One region of the Protofrankia sp. BMG5.30 genome, then DNA from elsewhere that is predicted to be linked to it. Evidence: predicted binding sites of a transcription regulator. Region 1 holds the regulator's gene; the other holds the start of a gene.
The links. The regulator LexA, encoded in region 1, represses DNA repair genes until DNA is damaged. The targets are predictions, from matches to a motif close to CGAACNNNNGTTCG.
Positions count from the first base shown of each region.

Region 2: a site for LexA is predicted at 2,506-2,519, ahead of BL254_RS04195 (SAV_6107 family HEPN domain-containing protein). Genes of this name have one in related genera too.

Region 1 is NZ_MOME01000011.1:95,929-104,088, reverse strand. It holds gene BL254_RS07195 (EAL domain-containing protein) at 1-381, opposite strand, end outside; gene miaA (tRNA (adenosine(37)-N6)-dimethylallyltransferase MiaA) at 447-1,361, opposite strand; gene lexA (transcriptional repressor LexA) at 1,379-2,128, opposite strand; gene BL254_RS07180 (LysM peptidoglycan-binding domain-containing protein) at 2,424-2,726, shown strand; gene nrdR (transcriptional regulator NrdR) at 2,890-3,351, shown strand; gene BL254_RS07170 (vitamin B12-dependent ribonucleotide reductase) at 3,420-6,329, shown strand; gene BL254_RS07165 (amylo-alpha-1,6-glucosidase) at 6,364-7,770, opposite strand.
Region 2 is NZ_MOME01000008.1:126,372-131,825, reverse strand. It holds gene BL254_RS04200 (methyltransferase domain-containing protein) at 248-1,012, opposite strand; gene BL254_RS04195 (SAV_6107 family HEPN domain-containing protein) at 1,902-2,408, opposite strand; gene BL254_RS04190 (GNAT family N-acetyltransferase) at 3,254-3,901, shown strand; gene BL254_RS04185 (hypothetical protein) at 4,639-4,887, shown strand; gene metF (methylenetetrahydrofolate reductase [NAD(P)H]) at 5,273-5,454, opposite strand, start outside.

The sequences.
Region 1 (8,160 bases):
CAGCGCACGTCCGTGCATGAGCTGTTCCACCTCGATCGCGAAACCGGGCCGGGTCAGCTGGTCGGCGGTCACGTTGACCCACAGCCGGGGTGGGCGGATCGCGGTTCCCGCGGCCATTTCGTGCCATGTCCGGGCCTCGGCCACGGCGGTGCGTAACACCCAGCGGCCGACCTGGTCGGACAGGCCCGCGGCCGCGGCGGCCGGCATGAACTGCGACGGGTTCATCAGCCCCCGGTCGGGATGGTGCCAGCGCAGGAAGGCCTCCATCCCGGGAACCGACCCGGTGCGCAGGTCGACCTCGGGCTGGTAGTGCAGTTGTAACGACCCGTCGTCGAACGCGGCACACAGGGCCGGGACGAGGTTCAACTCGATCGCGGTCACACATGTCTCCAGACGACGGGTGTCTCCAGACGACGGGAAGAACGGGCCACGGACCCGCCGCACGTTCAGGCCGGGTTGACCATGCCCGCCACCTGCTCGACGTCGGGACGGTCMAGCCAAATTATGCGAGGATCGCRCCGAAACCACGACCTTTGTCTACGTGCCAGTCGGCGCGTCGCGGCAATTGTCGCGAGCCGGGCCGACTCGGCCGAATCGAGCGCGCCGTCGAGCCAGGCGAGAACCTGGGCGTAGCCCAGCGCCCGGGAGGCGGTGGGGCCGTCCCGCAGGCCCATGCTGACGAGGGCGTGGACCTCCTCGATCATGCCGGCGGCCCACATGCCGGCCACCCGGTCGGCGATCCTCGCGTCGAGTTGAGGATGGTCGATGCCGATCTGGACCGCGTCGTAGACCGAGCGGTGTTCCGGCAGGGAGGCGGTGAAGCTGCCGGTGAGCTCCACCACCTCCAGCGCGCGCACGATACGGCGGCCGTTGCCGGGCAGGATGGCGGCGGCCGCCGCCGGTGCCCGCGCGGCGAGATCGGCGTGCAGCGCGGCCGGGCCCCGCTCGGACAGCTCTCGCTCCAGCCGCCCCCGCACGGCCGGGTCGGTGCCGGGGAAGGCGAGGTCGTCGAGGACGGCCCGGACGTAGAGCCCGGAGCCGCCCACGAGCACCGGCGTGCGGCCGGCGGCCAGCAGACCGTCGACGACCTGTCGGGCCAGCGCCTGGTAGGACGCCACGTCGGCGGCGCGGGTGACGTCCCAGACATCGAGCAGGTGGTGGGGGACACCGCCGCGTTCCGCCGGCGGCACCTTGGCGGTACCGATGTTCATCCCGCGGTAGAGCTGCATGGAGTCGGCGTTGACGATCTCACCGTCCAGCTCGGTGGCCAGCGCGATCGCCAGGTCGCTCTTGCCGGCCGCTGTCGGCCCCACGACAGCCACGACCCGACCGGTGCGGTGCCGGTCGACACCTGTGCCCATGCTCCCTCCCGGGAGGATCAGACCCGGCGAAGGACCGCGACGATCCGGCCGAGGATCGTCGCGCTGTCACCCGGAATGTCAGCATAGGCCGGATTCTGCGGCTCGAGCCAGACGTGGCCGTCACGACGGCGCAGTGTCTTGACCGTCGCCTCGCCGTCGATCATCGCGGCGACGATCTCGCCGTTGTCCGCGACCGGCTGCTGGCGGACGACCACCCAGTCGCCGTCACAGATCGCGGCGTTGACCATGGAGTCCCCGACGACCCGCAGGGTGAACAGGGTGCCCTCGCCCACGATCTCGCGGGGGAGCGGGAAGACCTCCTCGACCGCCTGCTCGGCGAGGATCGGCCCACCCGCGGCGATGCGGCCGAGGACCGGCACGTAGRCCGCCTGTGCGGGGCCGTCCGTCGACGAACCCGCCGTGAGTGTACCGACGCCGGGGGCCTGGCGTGCCACGGGGCGTACCGGTGCCTGTGCGGAGAGGACCTCCATGGCCCGGGGGCGGTGCGGGTCACGGCGCAGGAAGCCCTTCTCCTCCAGCGTCTTCAGCTGGTGCGCGACGCTGGACGTGCTCGTGAGCCCCACCGCATCGCCGATTTCCCGCACGCTCGGCGGGTAGCCTCGGCGCTCGACAGCGTCGCGGATCACCTCAAGCACCTTGCGTTGGCGGGGGGTCAGGCCCGCGGCGTCCGCCGGCCCGTCCGGCAGGTCGCGCACGGAGCCGCGGGGGGGCCGGCCACGGCGGGTGCGGTTGTCGTCGGTGGTCATCCCTGCCGTACTCCTTCGTTGTCGGTCATGGCAGACTTACGCTCCCGGCATATCCGACGTTTTGCCGTGAACCGGAGCYGCGGCCACGACCTGGATCTGACCTGGATCTGACCTGAATCTGATCGCTACGACCGTAACCGTCGCGGCCGGATATCTCAAACGTCTGTTCGAGCGTGTCACGACGATTCCGTCGGGGCCGTGCAGTAMAAACTCGACCAGGCGTTCGATCGAACGGATGTTCTTTGATCATGTTGTTGGAAGTGGTACGTGCTGGTGGAAGTTGGGGAGGTGGACGATGCGGGCGTCGGCTGAGCCTCCGTTGCGGCTGACCGGGCGGGGCCGGGTTGTCCTGGTTGTCCTGGTTATGCTGGTGTCCTGCCTGGTGCTGTCCGTGGCCCGGGTGACGTCGTCGGCCGCGCCGACCGGGGACGACCGGCCGGCGCGCGTCCATGTGGTCCGGTCCGGGGAGACGTTGTGGGGCATCGCCCGCGGGCTGGCTCCCGACGGTGACACCCGGGTGGCCGTGGCCCGTCTGGCCGGCCTCAATCGGCTGGAGACGACCGATCTCGTCCCCGGCCAGACGCTCCGCCTGCCGTGACAGGTCCTCGTGACGGGTCTGTCATGACGGGTTCGCTGTGACGGATTTGTCAGGAGGCTCCACACACTGGCCAGCTTGCCAGGTCGTAGTGTCCGGTCCTAGTGTTGACCACAACATCTTGTAGTTGCATGGCTGTGAGTTGACAAGATCTTGGGGGTTGTGCGTGCGGTGTCCGTTCTGTCGACACCCCGACAGCAAGGTCGTCGACAGTCGGGAGGCTGAGGAGGGCGCCGCGATCCGTCGCCGCCGGTCGTGCCCGTCCTGCGGCCGTCGTTTCACGACGATCGAAGAGGCGTCACTGCGGGTCATCAAGCGCAGCGGTGTCACCGAGCCGTTCAGCCGCGGGAAGGTGATCGCCGGCGTGCGGCGGGCATGCCAGGGGCGACCGGTCCAGGCGGACGCGCTGGCCCGGCTCGCCCAGCTGGTCGAGGACACGTTGCGTGCCTCGGGGGCTGCCGAGGTCRCCTCGGACGAGATCGGCCGAACGATCCTCGGACCGCTGCGGGAGCTCGACGAGGTCGCCTACCTGCGGTTCGCCTCGGTGTACCTGTCCTTCGAGTCGCTGGAGGACTTCGAGGCGGYGATCGCCGATCTGCGCGGGCGGGCCGACCGGTCGCCGTCGTAGCCACRCACCCCGACACGACAGACAGCTGGTGAGGAACACCATCCGACCGACGCCAGACGAGGAGCGCCATGACCGACAACCGTGGCACGAAAGCCAGCAAGACCGCCACCAAGGCCGCCCCCAGGGCCACCGGCCTGAAGGTGCGACGCGTCAACACCTCGCCGGGTGTCCACCCTTATGACGAGGTCACCTGGGAGCTGCGGGACGTCGTCATGACCAACTGGCGCGACGGCTCGGTCAACTTCGAGCAGCGCGGGGTGGAGTTCCCCGACTTCTGGTCGGTGAACGCCACGAACATCGTCACGAGCAAGTACTTCCGGGGCGCGCTCGGCAGCTCCGCCCGCGAGCGGTCCCTGCGTCAGCTCATCGACCGGGTCGTGCGCGCCTACGGCGCGGCCGGCACCGAGCACGGGTACTTCGCCTCGCCGGCGGACGCCGAGATCTTCGAGCACGAACTGACCTGGATGCTGCTGCACCAGGTGTTCAGCTTCAACAGCCCGGTGTGGTTCAACGTCGGCACGTCCGCGCCGCAGCAGGTCTCGGCCTGCTTCATCCTCTCGGTCGACGACACGATGGAGTCGATCCTCAACTGGTACCGGGAGGAGGGGCTGATCTTCAAGGGCGGGTCGGGCGCCGGGCTGAACCTGTCGCGTATCCGATCGTCCAAGGAGCTGCTGTCCTCGGGCGGTACCGCCTCGGGCCCGGTGAGCTTCATGCGCGGGGCCGACGCCTCGGCCGGCACGATCAAGTCGGGCGGCGCGACCCGACGGGCCGCGAAGATGGTCGTACTCGATGTTGATCATCCGGACATCGTTGACTTTGTCGAGACCAAGTCCCGTGAGGAAAGCAAGATCCGTGCGTTGCGGGACGCCGGCTTCGACATGGACCTCGGCGGCCGTGACATCGTCTCGGTGCAGTATCAGAACGCCAACAACTCCGTCCGGGTGACGGACGAGTTCATGCGGGCCGTCATCGACGACGCCGACTTCAACCTGCGGGCCAGGCTCGACGGGCGCACGGTCGAGACCATCTCGGCCCAGTCGCTGTTCCGCACCATCGCCCAGGCGGCCTGGGACTGCGCGGACCCCGGGATCCAGTACGACGACACGATCAACGACTGGCACACCTGCCCGGAGTCCGGTCGGATCAGCGCCAGCAACCCCTGCAGCGAATACGTGCATCTGGACAACTCCAGCTGCAACCTGGCGTCGCTCAACCTGATGAAGTTTCTGCGCAAGGACCTCAGTTTCGACGCCGACGCGTTCGTGGCGGCCGTTGAACTGATCATCACCGCGATGGACATCTCGATATGCTTCGCGGACTTCCCGACACCGGAGATCACCCGGGTGTCCCGGATGTTCCGCCAGCTCGGCATCGGCTACGCCAACCTCGGCGCGCTGCTGATGGCCACCGGCCGCGCATACGACTCCGAGGGCGGCCGGGCCATGGGCGCGGCCATCACGTCGCTGATGACCGCGACGGCCTACCGCCGTTCGGCGGAGATCGCGGCGGCGCTCGGGGCCTACGACGGCTTCGCGCGCAACACCGACGCCCACCGCCGGGTGATCCGCAAGCATGCCGCCGCCACCGACGCCGTCCGCACGGTCGGGACCGACGACGCCCGCGTGCTCGCCGTCGCCGCCCGCGAGTGGGAGCGTGCCCAGAGCGTCGGGGAGAAGCACGGCTGGCGCAACGCCCAGGTCAGCCTGCTCGCCCCGACCGGCACGATCGGCCTGGCGATGGACTGCGACACCACCGGCATCGAGCCCGACCTCGCGCTGGTGAAGATGAAGAAGATGGTCGGCGGCTCCAGCATGCGGATCGTCAACCAGACGGTTCCCGCCGCGCTGCGCGCTCTCGGCTACGCCGAGGAGACCATCGAGGCGATCGTCGAGTACATCGCCGAGCACGGCCACGTCATCGACGCTCCCGGCCTGCGCCGCGAGCACTACGAGGTCTTCGACTGCGCGATCGGGGAGCGGGCCATCACCCCGATGGGGCACATCCGGATGATGGCGGCGGTCCAGCCGTTCCTGTCCGGCGCCATCTCCAAGACCGTCAACATGCCCACGTCGGCCACGGTCGAGGAGGTCGAGCAGATCTACCTGGAAGGGTGGCGGCTCGGCCTGAAGGCACTGGCGATCTACCGGGACAACTGCAAGGTCGGCCAGCCGCTGTCGGACCTGCGCGGCGCGAAGCGGTCCGCGAGCGGGGGCGCGGGCGAGCAGACGGCCGCGCAGCCCGCTGCCGCGCCGTCCGGTGAGCACCGCCCGGTCCGGCGCCGGCTGCCGAAGATCCGCCAGTCGCAGACGGTCTCCTTCACCGTGGGTGGCGCCGAGGGGTACCTGACCGCCGGGTCGTATCCCGACGACGGGCTCGGCGAGGTCTTCATCAAGATGTCGAAGCAGGGCTCGACCCTCTCCGGCGTGATGGACGCGTTCGCCATCGCGGTCTCGATCGCGCTCCAGCACGGCGTCCCGTTGGAGACCTACGTCCGCAAGTTCATCAACATGCGCTTCGAGCCGGCCGGCATGACCGACGACCCGGACGTGCGGATCGCCCAGTCGGTGATGGACTACCTCTTCCGCCGCCTCGCCCTGGACTACCTCCCCGAACAGACCCGCGCGGAGCTCGGCGTCCTCAGCGCGCAGGAGCGGGCCCGCCAGCTCACCGGCCAGCACGGGGGAACCGGCCCGGCGGACGCGGTCGAGACAGCCGACCCGGAGGTGGCCGAGGTGGCCGGGCCCGACGTGGCCGGGGCAGCGGTTGATGCCGGGGCCGTCCACACCCACCAGGTGGGCCTGCCCACGACGCTGGAGGTGCGGGGCGCGATGCCGCGCAGTGTCCCACCGGGTGAGGCGCTGTCGGCCCAGAACGTGGTGGACGCGCCACTGTGCTTCACCTGTGGGGTCACCATGCGTCCCGCGGGCAGTTGCTACGTGTGCGAACAGTGCGGTTCCACCAGCGGCTGCAGCTGATCGCTCGGGCCGGTTGACCCGGCGCGGCGGCCGGTCAGCCGCCGCGCCGGGTCAGGTGCTCTCCGTCGTCCGCGCCCGTGCGGGCGGACGGCAGGTGGTGAGCGGCTTTCCGGCCGTCGAGCAGGTCCAGGAGCAGGGCCGCCGTCCACGAGAAGTGGTTGCTGCCCACCCCGGTGCCGTCGAACGGCGAGTAGTACTCGTACAGGCCCTCGGATCCCGCGATCATCGAGATCGTGCCGGCGCGCAGCCGTTCGGCGAGGTCGCCGCGGCCGGCGCGGTCGAGCCCGTCGGCGAGCAGCCAGTTCATGTTCACCCAGACCGGGCCCTGCCAGTAGCAGCGGGGCTGGAAGTCGGGATCGTCGGTGGGGGTGCTGGCGATGCCGTGGGCCGGCCAGAACCGCCGCGCGGTCATCCGGCTGACAAGGTCCTCGACGCTGTCAGGGGGCACGACACCGGCATACAGGGCGAGGAAGCCGGCGACCGTGGGTCTGCTGATCAGCCGGCCGGAACGCGCGTCCCGGCTCCAGTACATGCCGTCGGCGAACAGGGTGGGCAACGCTGCCCTGGTCCGGCGGGCCGAGCGCAGCAGCTGGTTGGGCAGCTGTTCGCCGATGTCGGCGGCGATGTCGCGCAGGTGGTCGTTCGCGCGGGCGAGAATCGCGTTGAAGGCGACGTCCTGTACCAGCGGGACGCGGGAGGCGCGGATCCGGCTGAAGTCGTAACGGGCGTCGCGTAGCTCCCCGACCAGGTGGTAGAGGGTGAACAGGTCGGTGGCGGACAGCCGCTGGTCGGACGGGACCTCCTTGTTGTCCCGCCGCAGGGCGTCGAGCGCGCCGTCCCCGTTGAGCCGGCGGATGAGCTTCAGGGGGATGGGGGCTGCCCTGCGAGTGAGCTCCATCCAGGCGGGGGTGTTGTCCATCCCCGACTCCCACGAGTGGACCAGGGTGACCAGCCCGGTGTCGTCGGGGTCACGTTCGCGGTACAGCCAGCAGTGGTAGCGCAGCAGACCCGGGTAGATCGCCCGGTAGAACTCGCGGCGCCGGGCCGGGTCGAACACCTCGCCGACGCGGACGACGGCCTCAGCGATCATCGGCGGCTGGGTGACGCCGGTCGTCTGCACATGCTCCGGGCCGCCGTCGACGAGATCGGAGCGCCACCGGTCGGGCCCGGCGTGGTAGCTGCCGGAGCCGGAGAAGATGACGTGCGGAATCATCCCGTTGGGCCACTGGCCGTGCAGCAGCGAGAGGATTTCCCGGCTGGCCCGTTCGGGGTCGATGTGCCGTAGCCCGATGGCGATGAAGCAACTGTCCCACAACCACTGGTGCGGGTAGAGCGTCGGAGACGGTCGGGTCGCCCCACCCAGATCGTTGTCCCGCAGTACCTCGATCGCGGACGTTCGGAGTTCGGTGAGCACCTCGGACGGCAGAGCCGACGATGACATCGTGTGAGGGTACCGGGGCCGGTGGCGGGCAGCGCCGGAAGCTCGTGACACTCTCGTGATCTCACGTACTCTCGGTGACGATTGTTACGGTCCGTCCGCATTATTGTGGCTGTGTTGACGGAAAGTTGGGACTAGTCTCGTTCTCGACGGCGCGGACGTGGAGAACTGAAGAGATAATTAGTTATTCGTGACACACCGGCTGATCCGCGGAGTAGTCTTCGCGACAGCGGGTGCGGCGTCCCGAGGGTGAGGGTCTACACTGCTTCGTAGACCCGGCGATCGCTTACGTCCGGTTGTGTCTGAACGCGGAATGGGAGAGACGCCCCCAGGCGTTGCCCATACGTGCAAGCACCAAGACCCGCCACCCGCACCGACCTTCGGATCTGCTAC
Region 2 (5,454 bases), on a different contig from region 1:
GGCAGCCCCTCCCCCTCGCACCGTGTCTCTCGCACCGCGCGCCTGCCTGATCACGATCGCTCCCGCCCTGGCATCGGCCTCCTGCCGGTCTCGCATCGGTGCCGGTCTCGCATCGGCCTCTCGCCGGCCCATCACGCCATCAGCCATCGCGGTGGGCCCGCAGGAACCCCGCAGGAACATGGTCGGGTGTCCGCCACGCATAGTCATGCCATCTGGTCATGCCGCCTGATCGTGTCGTCGGGTCACGTCATCGGCTGTCGCGGCGGTGGGCCAGGACATGCAGGTGAGCCGCAAGATCCCGAAAGGGTGCCCGGGAGGATGCGGCGATCTCCAACTGGAGCAGCCGCTCCGCCGCGGACGGATCCGCGTCCACGGCGGCCGCGGGCACCAGATCGGCGAACACCCGCACCCCGTGGACCGCGATCACATCGGCTCCGGCGTCGCTCACCATGCGTACCAGCGTGCCGCCGTCGAAACGGCGCGCCCGGTCAAAGCCGCCACAACGTCCACCGGGATCGGCCAGCGCATGCTGTGCCTCGGCGAGCCTGCCGGCGAGCACACGGGCGAGGACGACCGCCGCCCGGTTGGCGGCGACAACGCTGAGCAGCCCACCTGGACGCAGGGCTGCCACTGCCGCGGTCAGCGCAGCGACGGGTTCGTCCACCACCTCCAGCACGGTGTGACACAACAGCACGTCCGAACGGCCTACTCCGACGATCTCCGGCAGGACGGAAAGATCTCCCTGACGCGCCGTCACGAGATGTCTGACCCCGTGCTCCGCCGCCCGGTGGTCGAGCGAGGCGAGCGCGTCCGGGCTGGGATCCACCACGGTCACCCGGTGCCCGCGCTCGGCAAGCGGCACCGCGAACCCACCACTGCCGCCACCCGCGTCCACCACGTCGAGTGTGCTGCCCGCTCGCGCAGTCACGGTGACCAGTGCGTCCAACAGCCCCCGCCAGACCACGGCCTGGCGCAGATCTCCCCATGTCACCGGACGACTTCTGACGGCCATGCCGTACCTCCTCGGCGCCCCGGAGGCCTTGAGCCCCTCAACGACCCGGGGACCTGGACCTCCCCGGGCCATGCCCGCTGGAGAGTTCTCGCGAACCTCGCAACGAGATGAGCGACGCCAGGGCGATCAGTGCCAGGGTGATCAGCGCTGAGGTTGACGGCGCCGGGCGGCCAGCGTCAGGTGACCAGGTTGGGGTAACCAGCGCCAGGGTGGCCACGACCGCCTCGGGTTCATCGTCCTTCACGCATCACGCACTGGCGCGTCTCTCTACGTGCATCTTTTGCGCTCTCTCGCGCATCTCGCACGCCGGTAGCCGGTCTCACGCCGGCAGCCGGAAACCGATGGCGATGCCGGCCACGAGACCCCCCAGGGACAGGCCGACCAGTTGCAGCAGCCAGCCCGGCGGCCGCCGTCGGTCTCGCCGCGTGACTTCGCGGATCCCCACAGGCACGTCCGATGACACCACCCCGTCGACAGCCCGGAGACCATGACCTCCGACGGAACGGAAAACCCACGCTTTTTCTGCCTTCGGCCCTCTGGTCAACCCTTCGGGCATCGATCGCGTGGTATCCCCAGCAATGACTGAATTCATCCGAATGACCTACCGTCGTAATCAAGACGCTCACCAATGGCCACCGATAGTGAACGCCTGATCTACGATACGCAAAACGATCTACATGGATCTCGCAACAACCGACGGGCAGAAGCCTCTGTTCGCGCACAGGACGACATCCGGGATCCCCCGGCAAACAGGACCAGCATCTCCCGACAACGAGAGGTAGCTCTTCCAGCGGTCAGGATCAGCCCGTTCAGGGGCCACAAGGGTGAACCCGCGTCATGACCACACCCGGCGTGCGCACAGCTCCGCATCCTGGCCTTTCCACCCCGTTCACACCCCGGCCTTCTCCGGTGAGCAGGTCACGCCGACAGGCGGGACGCAACTGACGACCGTGGCCGTCAGCGCCGGCTGGGACGGTAGGCCCAGCGTTGTTTCCGCCACCGCGAGGAACGTCTCCGCCTGCCGGAGCAGGTCGTCGGCATCCCGGACACCGACCACGGACAGGCCCGCCTCGGCGGCCGTCCTCTTGGCCGCACCGGCCGCGAAGAACTGTGCCCACTCCGCCAGTTCGGGCGCCACTCGTGCCAGCAACTGCCAGACGCTGACGGGCCGGCCGCGGTGACCGTGCCGGGGGCGGGCCCGTTCCACGAGAACAGCGGCGGCGGCCCGCAGCGCCGCCAGGTGCGCCAGGGCGTACCGCTGCCCGGGAGTTCGGGCGAAGCTCGCTTCGTCGAGTCCGTGATGCGCGGCCATGAGCAACTCGTCGCGGGAACGACGAGGCAGCCCCGCGAGGGGGACCGGGATTCGAGGCTGTCGATCTACGGCCTGCCGACTCATGACCGCTCCCTCCGATACGACGACATCACTACATGGCTCAACCGCATGACGATCTTTCGCATGGCCATCTTTCGCATGACGGTCTACTCCAGTAAGTCGAACATATGTTCGACTTACTGGAGTAGTAAACCTCACCCGTCCTGAACCGTCAACGTTGTCGAGGGGTACGGCTGCGTGGCATCGTGGCCGCCACCGTGTGGCCATTACCGTGTGGCCGCCGGCTCGGCCCGCCGGCGGGCCGAGCCGCTGACGTCGTCGAAAGCCACGGCCGAAGCAAGCCCCCGGGAGTTGGCGGCCGGGCGCCAACTCCGGGGGCGGCGCCCAGAACTCCGCGTGGGCGTTGTCGTCAGGTGCCTGGGCGGCCCGCGACCGGACAAAGCCGGTTGACCGGGCAGCCGGCGGCATCGACAGCCGTTCGTCGATGCGGTCACCGGCTCCGGGTCGGCGCACGCCGCCCGCCCAGCCAGGGATCACCCAAGCGGCCACCCATCCGGCAAGCGGCAAGTTGTGCCGCGGCGGTCCCGCCCGGCCCGGATGCGTGCTCGCAACGGCGAGGACCGGGGCGGAGCTCAGGCCACGTGGGGCTCAGACGCCGAAAACACCCCGAGCCACCAGGAACATGCGGCATTCGGCACGGTGCGGCCGCACCGCACAAGGTTCGCCTACAGGTCTTCGTCCGGACCGAGTCGGGCGCAACGCCCCGAGCACCCGTTATCGTCAGTGACCTTAGATGGTACAGGGGACTGACCCGGCCCAGGCGTGGCCGGTAATCGACGCGGGTAGACAGGCCACCCGGGCAGGCAGCCTGCCCGAGGCAGGAACGGAAGCGCGAGGAGGCAGGCTTGGTGGAGAACATCAGGCTGGTCCGCTGGACACCCGCGCGGATGCGTGCCCGGCTGACCGATGTCATCGCCGTCTACAAGGCCGCCTTTCTGGACTTCCACGAGCCCGACCCGGCGCGGGCGGCGATCGAACGGACCATGCACGCCCGCCGGCACGCCGACCGCCGGGATCTGCGAGCGGTCGCGGCTCTTCTCCCCGATGAGCGCCTGGTCGGCTTCACCTACGCCCTRCCGGGGCTGAAGGGGCAGTGGTGGCACGACGTCGTCAGTGACGCGCTGGGACCCGAGGACGCCGTGACCTGGCTCGGCGACTGTCTGGAGATCGTCGAGTTCCACGTCCTGCCGGAGTTCCAGGGCAGGGGGGTGGGACGCAGTCTGCTGCGGGAACTGCTGCGGGAGGCACCGGAACAGACAGCCGCGCTGTCCGCCCTGGAGCTGCCCGACAGCAGGGCCCGACGGTTGTATGCCAGCGAGGGTTTTGTTCCGTTACTGTCGAATTTTCAGTTTCCGGGAAGCTGGATCGAATACGCGGTGCTGGGTAAGCGCCTCACGCCGACCGACCCGGCCCGGGAGCAGCCTCCGTCCCCTTCGGCCGAGCAACGGCCCGCCCACGACTCCGGCGGCGACCACCGGCAGGCCCGCGCCATCTGAAACTCCCCGATGACGTTCGTCCCGTCATGCACCCTGCCACACCTCACCCTGCCATGCCCGCAACCATGCCGGCGCCCGCCACCCAGCCTCCACCAACCATGCCCGCAGGTAGCAATTATTCCTGTACGGACAATTTCCGTCTCGTGCTTCGATCGGCATCCGGCCAGTCGTAGGTGGAAAGCGCTGTCATCACGACGGAATCCACCTACGGGCGCGCAGGCCGTAGGTGACAACCTGCGTGACACCAACGGTTTTCACCTACGGCTTGCGGTCGCGTCGGGCGCGGTGGCGCCGATGACGGGATCGATGAATCGCGATCAGTGACGATCGGTGACGACTGTCGCCAGCCGGGCGGGGACAGCGGACCGCCGCAACAGGCCCACGGGGCGGTGAGACGCCGGGTCGGCCAGGCAGCGGAGGCAGGAGGCAGTGAGTGAACGGTGCACGGACGCTGTGACGTGAATACCGGCGCAGGACGCGGGGCAGTGGCGGGGCATCGCCTCGGCGATGATCATCGTCATCTTCGCCGGCGCCGGGGGCCCCGTACGGGCGTTTCGTGGGAATATGACTGCCATGTAGGTCCGACCACGTCTTGCGACAGCTTGCCCGGTCGGCACCGGGGCGGTCATCGGAGCATCATGCCTGCTGCGTATCGTTCCGTCGTCTGATGACGACCGAGACTACCGACAACCGTCAGCCCTTCGAGGGCCGCCAGGGGGCGGCCGCAGGAGACACCGGTGACCAAGCATGCACCACTGGTCGTGGAGACACTCGACGACCTCGACCCGACAGCGGTCTTCAACACTGAACGCGACCAGGTGGTGGTCGCGGTACGTATCACCCCCRTGTTCGGCACGCTGGACCTCAATCTGGTGGCGGCCGTGGTGGACGCGGCGAACCTGGYCGGCTTCGCGCTCGTGCGCGAGCAGCCCTTCCGGGACGAATGGCTGTTGTGCGTCTTCGACGCCTACGAGGACAACGACTGAAGATCACAGCAACGATGGGACGGCTGGAAGAACCCCGTGGGGGAAGCGCGATCCCCGCGGCCGGTGGCCCAGGGATCACCATGGCTGGCAGGCCGGTACGCCCGACGCGTCCGGACAGCCGACAGGTGGGGATGCCAGGCAAGCGGATGGGATCAGGCGAGACGGGGACGGGGACGACAGGTGGGGGTGGGGTGCGGATGGGGATGGGAGATCCGTAAGCGGCTGACGGGCCACGGCGTCCGACGCGGCTCCCCGGCCGGCGGCGCCCGCATCATCCGCACGGCCAGGCGAGCGTGAACGCCGAGGCCAGCGGTGCCGGCAGGAACAGGTGGAACAGCCTGGCGCGGTCCGGGCCCGGGCCCGACGAGTCATCGCCGTGGCGAAGTCATCGCCGTAGCGAGTGGAACACCTCCCGCGTCGCGGTGGAACGGTTCAACGTGATGAAGTGGATACCGGGTGCGCCACCGGCGAGCAGCTTCTCGCACAGGTCGGCGGCGACCTCCACCCCGACCGCCCGTACCGCCGCCGGATCGTCGGCCACCGCGTGCAGCCGCCTGGCCAGGCCCG